2 regions of the Cytobacillus gottheilii genome follow, and region 1 is predicted to be linked to the other one. Evidence: predicted binding sites of a transcription regulator. Region 1 holds the regulator's gene; the other holds the start of a gene.

Evidence for each region. Region 1 encodes Rex, which represses fermentation and respiration genes when NADH is low (regulators of the CRP and FNR family bind a similar motif). Its sites were predicted from a motif close to TTGTGAAATATTTCACAA; they were not measured.
Region 2: the regulator Rex is predicted to act here: its motif matches at 8,241-8,258, upstream of J1899_RS13840 (cytochrome c oxidase subunit 2A).

The regions. Positions count from the first base shown of each region.
Region 1 is NZ_CP071709.1:392,819-400,756, reverse strand. It holds gene groL (chaperonin GroEL) at 1-1,244, opposite strand, end outside; gene groES (co-chaperone GroES) at 1,301-1,585, opposite strand; gene J1899_RS02130 (CPBP family intramembrane glutamic endopeptidase) at 1,926-2,654, shown strand; gene J1899_RS02125 (YdiK family protein) at 2,651-2,857, shown strand; gene J1899_RS02120 (redox-sensing transcriptional repressor Rex) at 2,915-3,559, opposite strand; gene moaC (cyclic pyranopterin monophosphate synthase MoaC) at 3,584-4,069, opposite strand; gene J1899_RS02110 (ABC-F family ATP-binding cassette domain-containing protein) at 4,235-6,154, shown strand; gene tsaD (tRNA (adenosine(37)-N6)-threonylcarbamoyltransferase complex transferase subunit TsaD) at 6,401-7,429, opposite strand; gene rimI (ribosomal protein S18-alanine N-acetyltransferase) at 7,426-7,875, opposite strand; gene tsaB (tRNA (adenosine(37)-N6)-threonylcarbamoyltransferase complex dimerization subunit type 1 TsaB) at 7,896-7,938, opposite strand, start outside.
Region 2 is NZ_CP071709.1:2,793,115-2,807,625, forward strand. It holds gene J1899_RS13815 (dynamin family protein) at 1-3,385, opposite strand, end outside; gene J1899_RS13820 (isoprenylcysteine carboxyl methyltransferase family protein) at 3,756-4,289, opposite strand; gene J1899_RS13825 (type III polyketide synthase) at 4,295-5,377, opposite strand; gene J1899_RS13830 (nucleobase:cation symporter-2 family protein) at 5,879-7,192, opposite strand; gene J1899_RS13835 (xanthine phosphoribosyltransferase) at 7,189-7,785, opposite strand; purine riboswitch at 7,924-8,025, opposite strand; gene J1899_RS13840 (cytochrome c oxidase subunit 2A) at 8,408-8,557, shown strand; gene J1899_RS13845 (cytochrome c oxidase subunit II) at 8,581-9,060, shown strand; gene J1899_RS13850 (b(o/a)3-type cytochrome-c oxidase subunit 1) at 9,057-10,715, shown strand; gene J1899_RS13855 (DMT family transporter) at 10,771-11,685, opposite strand; gene J1899_RS13860 (carboxypeptidase M32) at 11,744-13,258, opposite strand; gene J1899_RS13865 (MFS transporter) at 13,432-14,511, shown strand, end outside.

The sequences.
Region 1 (7,938 bases):
ACACCACCACCGGAAACGATTCCTTCTTCTACAGCTGCACGCGTAGAGTTTAGGGCGTCTTCGATGCGAAGTTTGCGCTCTTTTAATTCAGTTTCAGTTGCAGCGCCGACTTTCACGACTGCTACACCGCCAGCTAATTTAGCAAGGCGCTCTTGTAATTTTTCGCGGTCAAATTCAGACGTTGTTTCGTCCATTTGAGTGCGGATTTGGTTTACGCGGCCAAGGATTTGCGCGCTGTCTCCAGCACCTTCCACGATTGTTGTGTTTTCTTTTGTTACAACCACTTTAGAAGCGCGTCCTAGTGCGTCAATACCAGCAGATTTCAGGTCACGGCCAAGCTCTTCAGTGATCACTTCACCGCCAGTAAGAATTGCGATATCTTCAAGCATTGCTTTACGGCGATCACCGAAGCCAGGAGCTTTAACAGCAACAGCGTTGAATGTGCCGCGAAGTTTGTTTACCACAAGAGTAGAAAGTGCTTCTCCTTCTACATCTTCAGCAACTAGTAATAATGGCTTGCCTTGCTGTACAACTTGCTCAAGTACAGGAAGAACCTCTTGGATGCTGGAGATTTTCTTGTCAGTGATTAAGATATATGGATTTTCTAAAACAGCTTCCATTTTATCTGTGTCAGTTACCATGTATGCTGATGCATATCCGCGGTCAAATTGCATACCTTCAACCACATCAAGCTCAGTTGTGAAGCCTTTAGATTCTTCAATTGTGATCACGCCGTCGTTGCCAACGCGCTCCATTGCTTCAGCGATTAATTGGCCAACTTCTTCGTCAGCAGCAGAGATTGCAGCAACCTGTGCAATGGACTCTTTGCCTTCGATTGGCTTAGAAATAGCTTTTAACTCTTCAACAGCTGTAAGAACCGCTTTTTCCATTCCTTTGCGGATCCCCATTGGGTTTGCACCAGCTGTTACGTTTTTAAGACCTTCGCGGATCATTGCTTGAGCAAGAACCGTTGCAGTTGTAGTACCGTCACCAGCAACATCATTTGTTTTGCTTGCTACTTCTGCAACAAGTTTTGCACCCATGTTTTCGAATGCATCTTCAAGTTCGATTTCTTTCGCGATTGTCACACCGTCATTTGTAATTAACGGAGAACCGAATTTTTTCTCAAGAACCACGTTGCGTCCTTTTGGTCCAAGAGTTACTTTTACTGCATCTGCAAGTGTATCAACCCCGCGCAGCATAGAGCGGCGAGCTTCTTCACTGAATTTAATCTCTTTTGCCATTTGTAATAACCTCCTCAAAGATTTTAAAGTAATATAAGTCTAAGTCTATTTTTGATTTATCCGATTACTGCAAGAATATCGTTTTCACGCAGAATTAAATATTCTTTGCCTTCGTATTTAACTTCAGTTCCAGCATATTTTGAGAAGATAATGCGGTCGCCATCAGCAACTTCCAATGCAACACGCTCACCATTTTCAAGCACGCGTCCAGTACCAACCGCTACGACTTTGCCTTCCTGCGGCTTTTCCTTTGCAGAGTCTGGAAGCACGATACCGCTTGCAGTTTTTTCTTCAGTTTCAACAAGCTCGATAATAATTCGATCACCTAGTGGCTTTAACAAGTGAAACAACCTCCTCAATCATTATGTAGTGATTTATTTATTAGCACTCTATCGACTTGAGTGCTAACACATTTATTATATTAATAGTTCTGACTTTTATTTGCAAGCATGATGCTGTATTTTTCATAAAAAATTTTAGTCTTAAAAAGGAAGTCTATTATTGCCTGCGCCAGAGTCCAGAGAGATCCATTTCTGGCAACCTCTTCATTATATACATTCCCATTCTTTTTATGCATAAAGGCTGTTCAAGGTATCCTTCTATTTGAAAGAAGCTCCTCTTTATGAGTAAAATGGTTAAAAGAGCATTTGCTTGATTCTATGTCATAAGGGAGATCATCATTTGAAAAAAGAATACTGGATTATTTTAATTGTGTATATTGCCATGCAGCTTTCCTCCATTGTCGGCTTGCCGCTTATGGTATTTGGAAGTGAGCTTATAACTGGCACTCGAATGGATGAAGGGACGGCCGTGTCTTCTTGGCTTGTGATTAGCTTTTCGCTAGCGCTCATCATCATTCTTTTCCTGCTGCGAAAGGATATGAAAGTGGAGCGTAGTTTATCTGAGCAATCATCCGTTGTAAAATCGATCGCCTGGGCCATTGGCGGGGTGTTTTTAGCACTGATTGCACAATCTGTTGCTGCAAATATTGAATATATGATTGGCATTGAAATGGGGTCAGAGAACACACAGCAAATCATGAGTATCATTGAAACGTCTTCAATTGTTATCATTGTTGTGTCGATTATTGGACCGATTTTGGAGGAAATCATTTTCCGGAAGATTATTTTCGGCAGCCTGCATAAACGCTTCAATTTTTTCATATCAGCGCTCCTTAGCTCTGTCATCTTCGCGGCAGCACATACTGAATTTGAACATCTGCTTCTCTATTCAGCGATGGGGTTCACGTTTGCCTTTCTATATGTAAAAACAAAGCGGATCCTTGTGCCGATCTTTGCTCACGTGGCCATGAATTCTCTTGTAGTCGTCATGCAGCTTAATATGGAAGAAATCGAAAAATGGCTGGAGGAAATGGAACAAGTGGCCGCATTTTTTGGAGGGGTACTATGAGAAGAACTCCTCTGTTTTCAGGCATCATTTATTTGATCCTTGGAATACTATTTGTCTACATCGCTATTCAAAGTCTTCAGCAAAACGGAGAGTGGGGATTCATAACAAACCTTCTCATTATCATTGCTACCTTTGACATTGGAGCTGGCCTCAAAATGATCAGCTTCCACTTTAAGCTTAAAAATCTTGAAAACAAAAAATGAGCCTTTATTAGGGCTCATTTTTATTTTGAATAAGACATGCTTTCCTAGAGGGATCTCCTACATATCTGCCGGGTAATGTTTTAAGAAATAAATTAATGATTGCAATTCCACGGCTAAGTCGATATGGTGAACCCTGATTGCTGGAGGCACAGTTAATCTAGCAGGAGTAAAGTTTAAAATTCCTTTTACTGTGCTTTGTGAAATTCTATCTGTAATCGTTTGGGCATGCTGTGAAGGTACAGTTAAGATCACAACTTGGATGTCATTTTCTTCAATGACCTTCTCAAGATCGTCCATATGATAAACGGATACATCCCCAATTTTTTGATTAACTTTATCGGGCGAAACATCAAAGCCCACTTCAATTTTTGTATTGTTGTTTTTTAAGAAGTTATAGTTTAATAAAGCAGTCCCCAGATTACCAACACCAATTAAACCAACCTTTGTTACTTCATCTTGGTCGAGCGTTTTTCTAAAGAAGGACAGCAGATAATTCACATTGTAGCCATAGCCTTTTTTTCCAAGTGCTCCAAAGTAAGAAAAATCCCTTCTGATCGTGGCAGAATCAACTTTTACAGCATCACTTAATTCCGCAGACGAAACCCGAAGCTTACCTGATGCATGCAGATTTTTTAAAAATCGATAATACAGCGGTAATCGCTTTGCAGTAGCCTGCGGAATTTTGGTTTGTTCTGTTGACATCATTGTACCTCCGTATTCTCCGTCCTACTCCGTTCTTTTAAAATCCCCATTTTTGCCGCCTGTTTTTTCTAGTAAGTAGGTTTCCCCTATGATCATCCCTTTATCGACGGCCTTGCACATATCATATACAGTCAGCGCACAAGCTGAAGCAGCTGTTAACGCTTCCATTTCAACACCTGTGCTTCCTTTTGTTTTGGCAGTAGCCGTAATTTGCAGAATATGATCAGAATCTGTCAGCTTCCATTCAAAAGAAATGTCCACACTTGTAAGCATGATTGGGTGGCACATTGGAATAATGTCAGATGTTTTTTTACTTGCCATAATTCCGGCAACTTGTGCAACGGCTAATACGTCTCCTTTTTTCATACTGTTAGACGTAATCTTGTCGTATATGACCTCATTTACTTTTATACTTGAATGGGCAATAGCTGTGCGAACGGTTTCGGCTTTTTCGCCAATATCAACCATCTTAGCTCTGCCTTCTTCATTAAAATGCGTTAAATCTCCCATATACTAACACCTCACAACAGAATCATACACTATTTTAGGTGCATTTGTGTATAGTTTGTATTGATATTCACATATTTATTTGCAAATTTCTTCAAATAACGTCGGTTTATTGCCGAACCTAAGCGGAATACGATACACTTGTCTTATATTGCAGAGGTGAAAATCATGATACTATTACAAGTTAATCAGCTCAATAAAAGCTTTGGTGCTGATCCAATTTTAACGAATATAAAAATGGAAGTGCAAACAAGAGACCGCATTGCGCTCGTTGGACGAAACGGGGCAGGCAAATCGACTTTATTAAAAATAATCGCTGGCCATATTTCTTATGACAGCGGGGAAATCATGAAGCCAAAGGAAGTAGAAATCGGCTATTTGGCGCAAAATACAGGACTTGAATCTGAACTGACAATTTGGGATGAAATGCTGACTGTTTTTGCTTCATTACAGCAGCAAGAAAAAGAATTGCGTTCATTGGAAGAGAAAATGTCTGATCCTAACGCAATGAGCAATGAAGAAATGTATAATCGCATTTTAAAAGAGTATGATCGCCTTCAGGTCAGCTTTAAAGAGAATGGCGGCTACCAGTATGAAGCAGATATCCGCTCGATTTTACACGGCCTGAACTTTCACACCATAGGATATGATGCGAAAATATCATCTTTAAGTGGCGGACAGAAAACACGGCTTGCACTCGGTAAGCTGCTCTTAACAAAACCTGATCTGCTCATTCTTGATGAGCCAACAAACCATTTGGACATCGAGACCCTTTCATGGCTCGAATTTTACCTGCAGAGCTATGAAGGAGCTATTTTAATTGTTTCGCATGACCGGTACTTCCTTGACAAGGTTGTTACGCAGGTTTACGAAATCTCCCGTCATCAGATCAAAAAGTTTACCGGAAACTACAGCCGCTACTTAGATCAGAAAGCTGCAGATTTTGAACGTGATATGAAGCAGTATGAAAAGCAGCAGGAAGAGATCTCAAAGCTACAGGACTTTATTCAGCGGAACCTTGCACGTGCCTCTACGACTAAAAGAGCACAGAGCCGCCGTAAACAATTAGAACGAATGGATGTAATGGATCGTCCCCTTGGCGATGAGAAATCAGCATCTTTTGGCTTTCAAATTGACAGGCAATCAGGCAATGATGTGCTGCAGGTTATGGATCTCGCTATTGGCTATGCAGGTGAAGCAGTTTCTGAAAACCTTTCATTCCGGATTACTAGAGGAGACAGTGTCGCTTTAGTGGGACCCAATGGAATTGGGAAATCTACTTTGCTGAAGACGATTATTGAAAACCTTCCAGCCTTACAAGGTAAGATCCTGCACGGTTCCAATGTAACGATTGGGTATTATGATCAGCAGCAAGCAGAGCTTACATCCAATAAGCGTGTTTTAAATGAACTTTGGGACGATTATCCGCAAATGCTGGAAAAAGACGTCCGAACCGTTTTAGGTAACTTTCTTTTTTCAGGAGATGATGTATTAAAAACCGTGTCTACGTTAAGCGGCGGCGAAAAAGCGCGTCTTGCTTTAGCCAAATTAATGCTGCAAAAATCTAATTTTCTAATACTGGACGAGCCTACCAATCACCTGGACCTAGACAGTAAAGAGATTCTGGAAAATGCTTTAATTGATTATCCCGGTACCATCTTATTTGTCTCTCATGACCGCTATTTCATTAACCGCATTACATCAAAAGTAATTGAACTGTCAAAAGAGGGTGCGGAGGAGTTTCTCGGGGATTACGATTATTATGTGGATAAAAAGAAGGAGCAGGAAGAGCTTGAAAAGTTTGATGCTGTTTCTGCAGCTGCTGAATCTGTATCTTCGACTGAAAAAAATAATTACCAATTAGATAAAGAAGCCAAGAAACTGGAACGGCAGCGAAAAAGAAGAATAGAAGAGATCGAAAAACAAATCGAGCAGCTTGAGCTCAAAATAGAAGAATTCGATCAACTTTTATGTGATCCTGAGGTTTATCAAGACCATGAGAGGGTACTAAAGATAACAACAGATAATGATCTGGCAAAACTTGAGCTTGAGACCCTTCTTGAAGAATGGACTGAGCTAGCAGATTAATTATCGTACCCCCTTTAGACATTAATATTCTCTAAAAAAGAACCGGGACTATTGTCATCTCGGTTCTTTTTTTATCCACAAATTTATTAACAAACCAACCCTTGAAAAATAAGTATTCCACACACTTTTCCACAATATCCACAAAAAGTTGTTCACTTATCCACATATCCACTATATTTTTCTGAAAATTAATTTATTTATCCACAAAAAATAGCCCCTGTATGAACAGGGACTTTTTCCTACTGTTTAAGAATTGTGGATAGATATATCGAGACCAGGATTAGCATTGAGATTTAACTGTGATCTTATCCCTTTATCATAATAAATACTGCCAGCAGCTGCAATCATTGCTGCATTATCCGTACATAATGATAAAGGAGGGATGACCAGATCAATCTCTTCAAGAGGTTCAAAGGTTTCCTGTAAGGCTGCACGCAGGCCTTTATTAGCAGCTACTCCCCCAGCTAATAAAACTTGGTTAACCTTATAGGCCTTTGCTGCCTTTGCTGCTTTTGTGACAAGTACATCAATCACACTTTGCTGAAAACTGGCAGCTAATGCTTCCGGTTCTATTTTTTCTCCCCGCTGTTCTGCATTGTGGACAGTGTTGATAACTGCTGATTTTAAACCGCTAAAGCTAAAATCATATGAATCCTCTTCCAGCCATGCACGCGGCAGCGGAATTGTTGGCTCGCCTAATTGTGCAAGCCTGTCAATATGAGGTCCGCCTGGGTAAGGCAGATTCAATGTTCTCGCTACCTTATCATAGGCTTCACCAGCAGCATCATCTCGTGTTTCACCGATTACTTCGAAATGACCGTGCTCTTTCATATAAACAAGCTCTGTATGTCCTCCAGAAACGACTAGTGACAGCAGTGGAAACTTCATCTCTGTCAATAAGCGGTTCGCATAAATATGACCTGCTATGTGGTGAACACCAACAAGCGGAATATTATGTGCAAATGCCAGAGCTTTTGCCGCATTAACTCCTACCAGCAGAGCACCCACCAGCCCAGGCCCTTCCGTGACAGCAATGGCTGTTAAGTCAGAGAACGTAATATCTGCTTCCTTCATCGCCTCTTCAATGACAATTGTCATTTGTTCAACATGATGTCTGGAGGCAATTTCCGGAACTACGCCGCCAAATCTTTTATGACTTTCTATTTGAGAAGAGACGATATTCGAAACGATCTCTTTTCCATTTTTCACAATTGCTACAGCTGTTTCATCACAGCTTGTTTCAATTCCCATTATCCATTGATTTTGCTCACTCATAAGTTCACCCACATTACTAAAGCATCTTCTTGAAGATCTGTATAATAATTTTTGCGAATGCCTCCATCTTGGAAACCAAGTTTGCGGTAAAGTGCTTGTGCAATATGGTTGGAGACACGCACTTCAAGTGTCATTGATACGGCACCAAGTTCAATCGCCACTTCAATCATGTTTCTCATTAATGCCTCTCCAAGCTTTTGGCCGCGGTAATCAGGATGAATGGCAACATTGGTGATATGCACTTCATCCACAACCACCCAGGAGCCGCAGTAGCCAATGATCTTTCCATCTTCTTCGAGTACAACATATACCGCAAAACGATTTTGAGTCATTTCATGATAAAAAGCCTCTCGCGTCCATGGGGTTGTAAAGGAGGCCTGTTCAATCTGTAAAACATCCTCTATGTCTTCTTCCTTCATAAACCGAAATGTTAACGACTTATTCATTTTGACACTTCCCCATTTATTCAAAGCTTCTGCTTCTTATTCTCTTCCAGCCATTTTGTTTCT
Region 2 (14,511 bases), 2.1 Mb from region 1:
ATGCTTTAGGATTTTTAAAATACGATAATGCTTTCTTAAACATCTGCTGATCCAGATCAGAGAAAGCAGTTGTAAATTCTATAGGTTCAAACTTTGCTTTTTCAAATGAAGTAAAAGAGATATTTTGATTGATTTCTTTCATTTCATTCATTAAACGTCCATACTGCTCCTGCAGTATTTTTCCTATAAAAACTTCTGCTCTTAAAGATGTGGCCCTCATTTCTTGTGCAAAATCAAACCCAAAGCTTTTTAGAAAGTCTTCTAAAGCTGCTTCTAATGCACGTTTTAAATTTCTTCCATCATCTTTCAGCAAGGAGGGATTAAAAGATTCTTTGACAAAGTCATTAAATCTTAAAAATACTCTCTGTTTAATATAAAAGGTTAGCTCATCGGCTTCTTGAGCAAATCTTTTTTTCAGAAGGTCTGTTCTTTGCTCTTTGAGAAGCTGCTGCATGCGCTGCTGCTCTTCAGCCAAAGCTAGAATTTTTTGCTCTTTTAGTGACTGATCTTCCATGGAAGATGAAATAAATGCCTGCAGCTGCTCTTTTGATCTTTCCTGTTCACGTTTAGCACTTAAGATTGATATGTTCATGAGGTCATGATGTATAAATGAATAGAAACGCTCTTCAAACTGCTGCATTCCCTCATGTAATGACCTATTATTTTTCTTTTGCTCTAGCGCCTGCAGACTTGATACACCATAAACGGAAGGAAGGCGCACACCATATTGAGTCAGCTGTTCCTCAACATATGTCCGAACATCTTCAAGCTCATCCTCGTTGTTAGCAAGGTCAATGGCATTGACGATAAAAAACATCTTATCAAGCTCAAAAGAATCCTTTACACGGCCAAGCTGAATGAGAAATTCTCTGTCCGCTTTTGAAAAAGCATGATTGTAATACGTAACAAAAAGGATTGCATCAGAATTTTTAATATAGTTGAACGCCACTCCTGTATGACGGGCATTAATTGAGTCTGCTCCTGGTGTATCAACAAGAGTAATACCGCTTCTTGTCAGCGGGCAGTCATAATACACTTCTATTAAGTCAACAAAACAGGATTTCTCTTCTTTCGCAACATAATCTGCTAATTCGCTAAGATTGGTTGTGATCATTTCCCCAAGATTGTTCTGAAATTCTGAAAAACCTTGTGAAAATGCTTTTAAAAAGGCAAAATGTGTTTTCTCATATGCCTCAAATTGTTGTTCAGGCTGAAAAATCTTATCAATTTTCTGCAGAGCATCACTCAAATTGAATGCAGACAAACCAAAAACCTTTAAAGATTCATTAATATCCTGAAAGAGGATGTCTTCTTTTTTTACATATACCAAAACAGTTCCGTGCCCATGGTCTGTATCAATTGGCATAATCTTATTAATGGCTGCAGTGGTGGGATTTGGTGAAACCGGCAGAACCTTCTCGCCTATTAATGCATTGGCAAAAGAAGATTTCCCTGCACTAAAGGCTCCAAAAAGTGCTACGGTGAACTGCTGATTTTTAATTCGGTCTGCTTTTATGATGAGCTGCTCAGATATGGTTTTAAACCCAGGAACGTCAGCAAGTAAAGTTGAAGTATGCAAAAGCTTTTCAACCAATGCTGATGTATCTTGCTGACTAACTGCGTCTTTTTCTGCTTCAGGCAATTCTATTTCTTTTTTAGGGTGTTTCTTTTCTTCCTTTATTGTATATTCTTCCGTAACAATTTCTACATTTGCTTCTTCATCTGCTATAAGATCAGCCCATGTGATCTGAATATTGTCTGGGGAAGCTGCTCCAGTTAAAAGATCATTCATATAGGACTTTGCTTGCTTTAATTGTTCTTTCACTGTGTGTATTTCATTTATGGCTCCATCATAGCGTTTTAGTTCAGCAAGATTTGAAGATAGTTGAAGAAGCTGTTTTTCACCCTTCTTATTAATAGAAGTTATAATTTGATCTTTCATTAAGCGATACTCAGATTTTGCGATTTTTTTAATAGTCTCGGCAACATCATTGGTATATTGAAGCACATAATCACCAGATAATCTTGCGCCGGTCTTAACGGTATTTGATAACAGGCTTTTATCAAACTTCACTTCAAACTGCTGGGCCTGTTCATAAAGAGTATCATTATTGATTTCCAGTTCTTTCAGTGTCTTTTGCAAAAACTGACGCAGATGCCAATTAATCTGGGCGTTTACCTTATCAGAAAAGTCATCATAAAACTGTGTTAGCCGCTGTTCTTTTTCAGCCATAGTCTTTTGTTTGGAAAAAAACAATCCAACTTTAAAATCAGGCTGCTCTGCCTGCAGGTAGTTTTCAGCGAGTTCTCTTGTCTGAAACGGCATCATATAAGCACTTTTAAGAATTTCATCTACCTGGTCATTTAAGTCAGCTTCAATTATTGTAGCCGCTTTCTTTTTTTCATCGATGATCTTATTTATTTCCTGCAGCTTTTCGGGAACGAGCGCTCGCTCACTTTCATTTAAATCTGCTAACACCCGCTCAAATGAATCTAACTGATCCGCGTTTTGTTCCTCCAGCCATATATGGTGATCCTTCATTAATTTTTCTAAAGAATGATAAATTGACTGTGGCAGCTGCTTTCTTCCATCTTTTAATAAATTCTGCAGATTGTTCTGTAAATCGGTAAATTCATTATGCGGGTGATCATTTTCTTTTAAAGTCGTATAAAAAATCCTGTCGGGAATAACTCCCCATGATGCAAACGAATCTCTCACACCATTTTGAAACTGTTCAAAGCTAAGCTCTTCATCTCTATGCTTATCAATTTGATTGATAACTAGATACACCTTTTTCCCGGCGTTAACAAGTTCTTTAGTAAACAAGAAATTCAATTCAGCTTGAACATGATTATAATCCATCACATAAAAAACGACGTCAGCCAGATGCATCGCTGATTCCGTTGCGATCCGATGGGCATCATCTGTTGAATCAATACCAGGTGTATCCATAACTATTGCATGGGCAGGCAGTGATGTTTGAGAATGACTTATCTCAACTGATTGAATTTGATCTCCATCTTTGCTGTATTTTTTTATTTTTTCATAATCATATGGAGCTTCATAAAGCTTAATCGCACCACTTTTAAAATACACTTTTGCATAGTCATCGCCTGCTTTAATTTTCACTAAATTAGCACTCGTTGGAATCGGACTTGAAGGAAGAAGGTTCTCCCCTGCAACAGAATTGATCATGCTTGATTTCCCGGCAGAAAAATGGCCGCAAAACGCTATGGCATACTCTTCCTTCTGAAGTTTTTGAGCCAGGTCTTTCGCTCTTTCTGCTGTTTTGACATCAGCATTATCATGAAAATATTGATAAAATGAGGTAATTCGTTCTATTAATTGATTTTTGTCTAACTGCTGAAGATCCGTTTGAATCATTTTGAGTTCCCCTTGCCATCTGTATTGTTATTATTGTATATGATTTTTATCACTTTTCCTATGTATGTCTTTTGATTTTTCAAACTTTTTGCATTCAAAATAGGCCTATAAAATTAGACAATAAAAAAACCAGGACTTTACTTCCAGCCCTGGTTTTGTATTTCTTATATGTTTGGTTTCACTACATTGTTTAATACGTGTTTCATTACGATCGAATATGCGGCGATGGTGCCAATAACTAAGACTGCTGTCATATGTAACAACACCTTCCTTATTAAAATCTTTTATTGATAATAATTTTCAACCTCAATTAGGATTCTAACATAGAACGAGAATCATTTTCAATATGTTCATGAAATTTTCACACATTTTACTCTCTCTCTAACAGGCGATTTTCTCCTGCAAGATTCAGCAAAGCTTTTTCCTCAGCTGGAATGCGGATCATCATCATCCCAATATTTAATAAAGTGAACAGTACAAATGTTATATATGCCTGAAATAAGAGAGGAATGACCATTAATTCTAATGCTACGATGACATAATTCGGATGTTTGATCCACTTGTATGGACCTTTTCGAACCGCTTCTGCATTAGGCAACACAATAATTTTTGTATTCCAATAGCGCCCTAATGAAAAAAGCGCCCATATCCTTCCTGCCTGCAAAAGAATAAACATCGGCAATAAGATTTTCCAGAGAGATGAAACCGAGTTTTCCAAAAACACCGTTTCTCCAAGCAAGCTAATAAAAAAAGCGGTGTGCAGGAGAACAATGAACGGATAATGAGCTTGTCCAAATTCCAAAGCTCCTCTTTCTTTCATCCACTTTTCATTGTGTTTTGCAACGAAAAGCTCGCATAATCTTTGGAGCACAATTAAGCTAAAGACGATATAAAACACGTTCATTATGATCAACTCCATTCCAGCAACAGCAATTCGGAGCTAAAGCCTGGTCCCAATGCAGCTGCAAGCCCTATATCTCCTTTTTTTCCGCTATGCATGAACCTTCTCAGCACATAGAGAATTGTACTGGAGGACATATTTCCGTATTCTTTTAACACCTGAAGGGATGTTTGAGTCATCTCTGGATTGAAATCAAGTGCTTCCTGATAGGCTTCTATTACCTTTCGGCCGCCAGGGTGTGCAATAAAATGAGTAATTTGTTCCAGCTTTATATGATTATTCTCCAGGAATCCAAGAGCATTTGGTTTCAGCCATTTTTCAACAATCGAAGGGATATCTCTTGAGAAAATGACATATAATCCTTCATTTTTAACATCCCAGCCCATCACATCTGTTGAATGTTTCATGGTAGTAGATTGTGTTGCAATCACTCTGGGTGCTGATTTCTTCATTAAATTAGAAGGTTTTCCTTCATCCCCAGTCACAAGCACACAAGCAACACCATCGGCAAAAAGAGAAGTCCCTACCAGATTGCTTTTTGAAAAGTCATTCCGCTGAAATGTAAGACTGCATAACTCAATCGTCAGCACAAGCACCTTTGCTTTTGGGTATGCAAGACAATATTCATAAGCTCTCGCTAATCCCGATGCACCTCCTGCACAGCCAAGACCCCAAATTGGGATTCGTTTCGTATGTTCGGAAAAGGGCAGGATGTTCATGATTCTTGCTTCAATGCTTGGTGTAGCAATGCCTGTACTTGAAATGGTAAAAATCGCATCTATTTCTTCAAAAGGAATATCCTCAACCAAAAATTCCTTGCTGGTGAGGCAGGCTTTCATCGCTTCTGCCCCCAATTCAACTGCACATTCTATATAAGCATCATTTTTTTCCTGAAATGTATGGTCTTTTTTAAACCAATTCAAGTCTTTTGCAAAATGCCTTTTTTCAATCTGGCCATTTTGAAACACTTTTAATAATCTTTCAATATCTTTATAGGATTCAGAGAACAAATCTCTCGCAAAATTCATCACTTCATTCTGATGGACGACCTGCTTTGGACTTGCCTCAGCAACTGAAATAATTGATGGCATATAACCGCTCCTTTTCCTCCAATGCGGTTAATTTTTCCAAACCACTTAAAATTATTCATTTGCGATAATAAGTTAAGTTAAGCAGGTATTTCGTGTATAAAAAAACTCCGCCCAATATGGACGGAGCGAATGTTTTGAAGGAGTTGTTGTGCTCTTTTATTATAAATCCTTCTTACTTTCTATTCATTGTATAATCTTTTCCAGTTATCTGATGATTGATTCTGTACATCAATTTTGATTTTTTTACTGACAGGTGTGCTGCATTTCTCACACAAGATTGGTTCATTGTACAATTGCCTGCAATAATCACAATAATATTTTTCCATAGGATCCCCACATTCTAGAAGATTGTGAGATATTATATTCGTATATTGACGAAATGATGCTTACTATGGATAAAATTTTTAAATTGTGATAGAAAAAAAGTTTTCGGATATAACGAAATAAGTAGGTTAAGATAATCGCGTTTCATTTTGCTGCATTCCATCCTATTTGATGCGTTTATGAAGCCTGCTGCACTTCGATTTCTGTCTCTTTAACTTTTGACTTTTTCACGCCAAATTCGTTAAAGATCAGATTTAATAGAATAGCTGTTAAGCTGCCTGCTACGATTCCGTTTTCTGTTAGAACGCTGATGGCAGCTGGCATTTCAGCAAATACTTCAGGCACAACCGTTACACCAAGACCCATCCCGATTGAGCAAGCAATGATGAAAAGATTTTCTTGAGAAGCAAAATTCACTTGGCTCAGCATTTTAATTCCGTAAGCAATAACCATTCCAAACATCGCTACCATTGCACCGCCGAGAACGGATGACGGAATGACCGTTGTCAGAGCACCAATTTTCGGTACAAGCCCAAGCAATACAAGCAATCCGCCAGCGACGTAAATGACATTGCGAGTTTTGACGCCAGACAATTGCATAAGACCGACGTTTTGCGAATAAGTTGTATATGGAAATGAATTGAACAATCCGCCAAGCACGATCGCCAAACCTTCAGCACGATATCCTCTTGCCAAATCCTTTTCATCCAGTTTTTCTTCACAAATATCGCCAAGTGCGAAGTAAACCCCAGTTGATTCAACCAAGCTGACCATTGCGACTAAAATCATGGTTAAGATAGCAGATAGTTCAAATGTTGGCATTCCAAAATAAAATGGTGCCGGAATATGAAGCAAGGAAGCTTCTCCTACCTCCGTAAAATCAACCATACCCATGAAAAATGCAGCCAGAGTACCTGCTCCAAGTCCTAATAAAATAGAAATTGAACGGATAAAGCCTTTTGAAAATTTATATAAAATAATGATAAAGAGCAATGTCCCAAAAGCTAAACCAATATTTTCAAGTGATCCAAAATCAGCGCTGCCTTCACCGCCAGCAATGTTATTCATAGCTACTGGAATTAAAGTAATACCAATAATGGTTACGACAGAACCAGTTACAACGGGCGGAAAGAATCGTACGAGCTTTCCGAAAACAGTAGAAATAAGTAAAACAAATAATCCAGAAACAATAATGGCTCCATAAATAGCGGAAATTCCATATTCGCCGCCAATGGTAATCATTGGGGCAACTGCTGTAAACGTACAGCCTAATACAACAGGCAGACCTACACCAAAAAATTTATTCTTCCATACTTGTAAAATCGTTGCGACTCCGCACATTAAGATATCAATTGATACAAGGTAGGTTAGCTGCTCCCCTGTTAAACCAAGCGCACCGCCCACTATTAGCGGTACTACGACTGCACCAGCATACATGGCAAGAACGTGCTGAATTCCTAATGATGCGATCTTAAATGAATTCTGTTTCATCGTGTCACTTCCTCCAATTCTTTATTTCTAAATGTGACTTCCCCATTTTCAAGAGATTCAATGATTGCGAGAGATTCGATTCTAATTCCTGCTTCACGCAATAATTTTCCTCCATCCTGGAAACCTTTTTCAATGACAATTCCCAGGCCGGCAACAGCTGCATTTGCCTTTTTAACAATCTCAACAAGTCCCTCTGCAGCCTGACCATTGGCAAGAAAATCATCGATTATTAGCACTGTATCGTTATTTTGCAAAAACTTCTTTGAAACTGAAATTTCGTTTGTTTCCTGTTTTGTAAAAGAGTAAACGGACGAAGTAATCAAATCCTCAGTTAATGTCAGTGACTTCTTTTTTCTTGCAAAGACGACCGGCACATTTAAATGCAATCCTGTCATAACAGATGGAGCAATACCAGAAGATTCAATCGTTAAAATTTTTGTTATGCCTGCATCCTTAAAACGGGATGCAAACTCTTTTCCAATATCCATCATCAAATGCGGATCTACTTGATGATTTAAAAAGCTGTCAACTTTCAGTACCGAACTTGATAATACCTTTCCTTCTGCTTCGATTTTCGCTTTAAGTCTCTCCATCGTTCTCCCCCTGTTGTCTATGTATTTAAAATGAAATCTGCCTAATAAAAAAAACCTAAAAGCAATTGCATTCACGTGTTGAGTGAAGCAATGCCTTTAGGTTTTCATCGGAAAAGACAATAAAATAAGAGAGTTATCTCTTATTTTCTGCTCACTCATAGTCGAATCCTTTACGGTGATTCGGTAGAAACTCGCAGGCCATATCCCTGCTATTATATGAATGATTCATTTTTTAATTGTATTAACATTATAACACCGCAAATGAAGATTTCAATAGTAAATCGATTATTTTACGAACTTTATAGTTTAAAATAATCCGAATATTCGTGTTTGTCATTTTTTCAACTGTGATAATTATCATTGCGCTCTAATTATCCGCGCTGCGTGCTTCCTTTTTATCATATCTCGTTTCTGTTTTTCTTCTTCACATTTTATTCACAATTTAACGATCTGTATTGTGACATATATCACTGATATATCAATTTTACAACATAAACATAGTGAAAATATTACCAATGAACAGTTTGTGAACTAGTGAAATCTATCTAGATTCTAACATTTAGTCTTGTATGATGGAGTTGTAATCATTCATTTTTCAAAGCTTTGAAAGGAGTGGACGAAGGTGGCGAAAACGGAACTCAGGAAGAATGTAAAAACAGAAGTGGAAGATAGCTCTTCTCTTAAAGGGACGTTAGCTTCCGTATTCTTATTAGGTTTCTTTCTAATTGTTTCATGGGTAGGTGTGTTCTTTTTATTTTTAGATCGTTTTTAAGAAGTTGAAAGGGGAAAATAGCCATGCATATGCATAAGTTTGAAAAAGTTTGGCTAATCTTTGGGGTCGGGACATTGCTTGTTTTTCTAACAGTTTTAGGTGTAAGCGCATTCTACCTTGGAAACCAGCCTCCAAGCTGTTTAGCGACAATTGATCCAGAAAAGGTTGAAACACAAGCACCATTTAATGAACCGGGCTTAAAAAAAGTTGAAGGAAAAGCATGGGATTATGAGCTTGTCTTTGTTGCACAGGCATTTAACTATAATCCAGGTGATGTAGAAATTCCATTTGGAGCAACAGTAAAAATTATTGCAACCACTAAGGATGTCATACACGGTTTTGAAGTTGCAGGCACAAACATCAATATGATGCTCGAGCCAGGCTATATCAGTGAACATATCACAACATTTGATAAGACCGGTGAATACTTAATACTTTGTAATGAATATTGTGGTGCGGGACACCATTTAATGACTTCCAAAATCGAGGTGGTTGAATCATGATCAACTCAGCAGACAAACTGAAAGTTGACCGCCGTGACGGCAAATTGGTTATGGCACAGATCTATGTTGCCTTTATTGCTTTATTAATAGGAGGACTTGCAGGATTATTGCAGGTGCTTGTACGCTCAGGCAGGTTCGAATTGCCGGCAGGGATTGGCTATTATCAAATTTTAACTGTTCACGGTGTTGTTTTGGGTCTTGTCTTAACCACATTCTTCATCATTGGCTTTATGCAGGCATGTGTAAGTAAAACAGCCGGAACATTTACAACTAAACAGCGAACCATCGCGTGGATTGGTTTCTGGTTAATGACAATTGGAACAGTGATGGCTGCAGTTATGATTCTTCTAAATGAAGCTAGCGTGCTTTACACCTTCTACGCTCCGCTTCAGGCTCACTTCCTGTTTTATCTTGGATTAACATTAGTCGTTGTCGGCAGCTGGCTGGGAAGTGCTGCTATTATTATGAAATATGCCGAGTGGCGCCGTGCTAATCCAGGTACACCTAGTCCGCTGCTCACATTTATGGCTCTTGTGAATGTGTTAATGTGGATTGTTGCGACTCTTGGTGTAGCTGCAACCGTTTTGATTCAGCTTCTTCCATGGTCTCTTGGATTAGTTGAAACCGTTAATGTCGGTGTCAGCCGTACATTATTCTGGTATTTTGGACATCCGCTTGTTTATTTCTGGTTATTGCCGGCTTATATGGCCTGGTATGTTATCATTCCAAAAATCATTGGCGGCAAGATTTTCTCAGATTCTTTAGCACGTATGTCCTTTATCTTGTTTTTGCTTTTCTCCATACCTGTCGGGTTTCATCATCAGTTATTAGAACCGGGAATTGACGCCGCATGGAAATTTCTACAAGTTGTTTTAACATTCCTAGTCGTTATTCCGTCATTGATGACAGCCTTTTCACTCTTTGCAACCTTTGAGACATTTGGGCGCTCAAAAGGAGCAAAAGGCTTATTCGGCTGGTTTAAAATGCTGCCATGGGGAGATGCACGCTTCGCTGTTCCATTTATCGGAATGCTTTCCTTTATCCCTGCTGGTGCAGGAGGATTAATTAATGCTTCCAACCAGATGAACCAGGTTGTTCACAACACGATCTGGGTAACAGGACATTTTCATTTAACACTAGCAACCGCAGTTGTATTAACGTTCTTTGGAATCACTTTCTGGCTAGTACCGCATTTAACTGGACGTGTATTAACAAAAGCGATCAATAAATTAGCTCTTATACAAGGTGTGCTCTGGGCAATTGGAATGACGTTTATGTCCGGCGCCATGCATGCTGCCGGGTTGTTAGGTGCACCGCGCCGCTCTGCTTTTTCTGAATACGGTGGTGCCCCGCAAGCCGCTGAATGGATTCCTTATCAAGTCGCACAAGCAGTCGGCGGTTCCATTCTATTTTTAGCGATTATTCTAATGCTCTATATCTTTGTGAATCTTGCATTCTTTGCTCCAAAAGGAGAAGAGGAATTCCCTATTGGTGAAATGTCCACTCATGCTGAACCGGCTCCTATGGTTTTTGAAAACTGGAAAATTTGGATGGGCATTACCGTTTTATTAATTTTATTTGCTTATACCATACCATTTATTGACCTTATTCAAAATGCGCCGCCTGGTTCAAAAGGATATAACAATCTCTGGTAAAGCAAAAATAGACATTTTAAAAGCGTCTGCATATCAGCAGACGCTTTTTTTCTCACTAAGAGTGAACTCCTCTATCTTTTGGAACTCTCAACTTTTTGCTGTTTATATTGACGGCAATCACTGACCCAAGAATACAGACAGCACCTAATACTTGGGCATTACCGAAGAATTCACCAAAAACAGCTACTCCAATGACACAGGCAACAACTGGTTCGATGGTTGCTATAATCGCAGCCTTACTACCTTCTGTCTGCTCCAAACCTTTCGTATATAAGATATAGGCAACAACAGTTGGTATTAATCCTAGACCAAGACTTAGAAGCAATACTTCAAATGTCATAAATAACTGTATTTTCTCCCATAGTCTTGTAAAAGGAACTAACGCTACAGAAGCTACTAGAAAGGTATAAAAAGTAACAGTGTAGGATGAGTACTTTCTTAAGGCAAATTTCCCAAAGATTGTGTACAATGCATAACCCAAGCCAGATCCTAACCCGATCAGAAAACTGATGGCTGTTAAATTTGAATTCCCTCCACTTAAGCCGGTGATCAGAGCACATCCTAAAATTGTTGCGAATACTGCTATTAATTTCTTCCTATCTATCTTTTCTTTTAAAAAGAAGAAAGATAGAACAGTGACAAAGGCAGGAGCGGTGTATAACAGGATGACCGCAACTGAAACACCTGCCTGATTCATCGTAGTAAAGTAACAAAAGTTAAAAAATACAATACTAAGTATCCCAGTACCGATAAAATAGCGGATATCATGCCATTGTGATAGCTGCATCTCTTTACGATAGGAAAAGACTCCTAAGAAAAAAAGAAAAAATGCAGCCGATATTACCCTGATAGCAACTATTTCCATCGCAGAAAACCCTAGATTTCCTAGCTCTCTTACAAATAAAGCTATACTTCCCCATAATGCAGCACCTGAGGCAATGAAAAGCGCAGGTTTGTATTTATTCATCATTCACATCCCTTTTTGATTGAGATGAGCCCATTAACCTGTCCGAGCAAGGGACCTTTTCTTAGTTTAATTGATATACTTTATTATATTTTTCATATAAATACTCTACTAAATGCTGTGCGTTTAACCCTTCCCCTGTTGCGTCCTGAAGGATTTCCAGCGGTTTTTTCATTTTGCCGAATTGATGTACATGCTTTGTAAACCACTCTTTAATTGGTGTAAGATTGCCTTCTTCTAACAGCTGATCAAAGTGAGGCAAGTCCTTCAGCATTGCATTTTTCAACTGGGCCGCATACATGTATCCAAGTGCATAGGAAGGGAAATAGCCAAAGCTGCCGCCAGACCAATGAACATCCTGGAGCACACCTTTTGCATTATTGTCAGGCACTACACCCAAGTATTCCTTATATTTTGCATTCCACACTTCAGGCAGATCCTTTACTTCAATTTCATCATTGAAAAGGCCCTTTTCAATTTCATAACGAATAATAATGTGGAGCGGATATGTTAGCTCGTCTGCTTCGATGCGAATCAAGGATGGCTTTGCTTCATTGATTGCTGTATAAAAATCTTCTACAGCTACATCATCAAACTGACCGCTGCTATATTGCTTTAATAGATCATAGTTCTTTTTCCAGAATGATAGATCTCTTCCAATAAAGTTTTCATAGAATAATGATTGTGATTCATGAATGCCCATTGATGTACCATCACAAAGCGGAGTTCCAATTAAATCTTTGCTTATATTTTGCTCATATAAGGCATGCCCGCCTTCATGGATTGTTCCAAACACTGCCGTCCGAAAATCATTTTCATCGTATTTTGTCGTGACCCTCACATCTCCAGGGCTCAGACCAATCGCAAACGGATGAACCGTCTCATCCAGCCTTCCCGCCTTAAAGTTATAACCCATTTGTTCAAGAATCTCTAAGCTGAAGTCTCGCTGAGCTTCTTTTGGAAACTGTTCATATAAACATTCCGTCTTAGGCTTTACTTTTGCCTCTGCAATTTGCTTGACGAGCGGTACAATCTTCTCGCGCAAGTTCCCAAACACCTCATCCAGTGTTTCAACAGTGATGCCTGGTTCGTACATATCCAGTAATGTATTATATTTATTTCCTTCGTAACCCCAATACTCAACAAAACGTTTATTCATTGAGACTAGCTTTTCAAGATAAGGTCTAAACATTTCAAAGTCGTCTTTCTCTTTTGCCTCTTCCCAAGTACTTTCCGCCTGTGATTGTAAAATAACATATTCCTTATACTCTTCAGCAGGAATTTTTTTATTGCGGTCATATTCTTTTTGGCATAGTTCAACTGTCTTCACTGTTCGTTCAGACAGTCCTTTTTTCACTTCATCCTGGGAAAGGGCTTGAAGAAACCCAGCCATTTCATCAGAAGTTGAAAGGTGAAATACCTCCGAAGAAAGCACACCAATCGTTTCAGATCGCTGCTCTACTCCTTGTTTTGGTGCTCCCGTGCGCAAATCCCAGAAAATAAGGGAAAGGGCTTCATTATATGCTTCCATTTTCTTTACATAATCAAGAAATTTTTGTTCTGTTTGTTGAATCGTCATCAGGCAGTCCTCCTATGTATTCATCTTCACTTTTACATCTTATCATATTTTTCTGAAATTTTTTCTCAAAATCGTTGAATTCCACATATGTCAAAGCCATTTTAGTACGTTATAATTAGGAAGTGCCTTAACTCTATGAATACATTAAAATATAGGATGAGGAAGTTTAATTCATGAGATTTTTCATTTTATTGATAGTGTTTATTTCCTTTTTTGACATGTTTTCGCAATTGCCCATCATGAGTACATATGCAAAAGGTTTAGGGGCAGGATCTGCCATTATCGGCATAATTGTCGGCATGTATTCTTTTTCTAATATGATCGGCAATATGCTTGCCGGCTATTATATCGACCGCAGCAGAGGAAAAACCATTCTGATGATTGGACTTGGTCTGTGCGGAGCAATTCTCTTTCTTTACCCCTTTGCCGTTACTCCTGCTCAATTATTAGGAATTCGCTTCCTTCATGGTTTTATCAGCGGATTTATTGTTCCTGCTGCCTTTACCATGATTGCGAACAGAAGCGAATCAGGTACTCAAGGCAAATCGATGGCCATTACTGGTGCAGCAGTAGGAATTGCCGCTATCGCCGGACCTGCTTTTGGCGGAATTGCCGGCTCTGGGAATGTTCAGACTGTCTTTATTGTAAACGGAATTTTAATGCTTCTAACAGCTGCCGCAGTCCCTTTTTTCATTCCAAAACAGGGAGTCAGCGGAGCCTCTTCTGAAAAGAAGGCTGCCAATCAGTCTGGCAGGTCCATCAGTTCATTAATGATATTCAGCTTTATCGGTGCCTTTAGCCTGATGTTTGCTCAAGGAGTATTAGCTTATATGCTGCCTCTTCAAGTGGAAATGCTGCAGTTTAGCTCATCAGCAAGCGGCACACTGTTAAGTACATTTGGCATTACGGCAATATGTATCTTTATACTGCCAACAAATAAGCTTTATGACAAGTATAAACCTTTTCGTTTAATGACTCTGGGAATGTCGGTCATTGGCTTTGCTTTATTGCTTCTAAGCAATAGCACAAGCCTGCTTATGCTATATGTTTCGATGGTTATTTACGGCCTTGGCTTTGCATGGCTGTTCCCATCTATTTCTGCCCTATTGATTCAGCAGACAGCACCAGAAGCAAGAGGAAGAGCATTTGGTTATTTTTATGCCTTTTTCTCACTCGGGTCTGTTGCTGGATCAGCCATTACCGGTGCTCTGACAGTTAGTTTTAAGAGCGGATTTCTGATTGCAGCCTGTCTG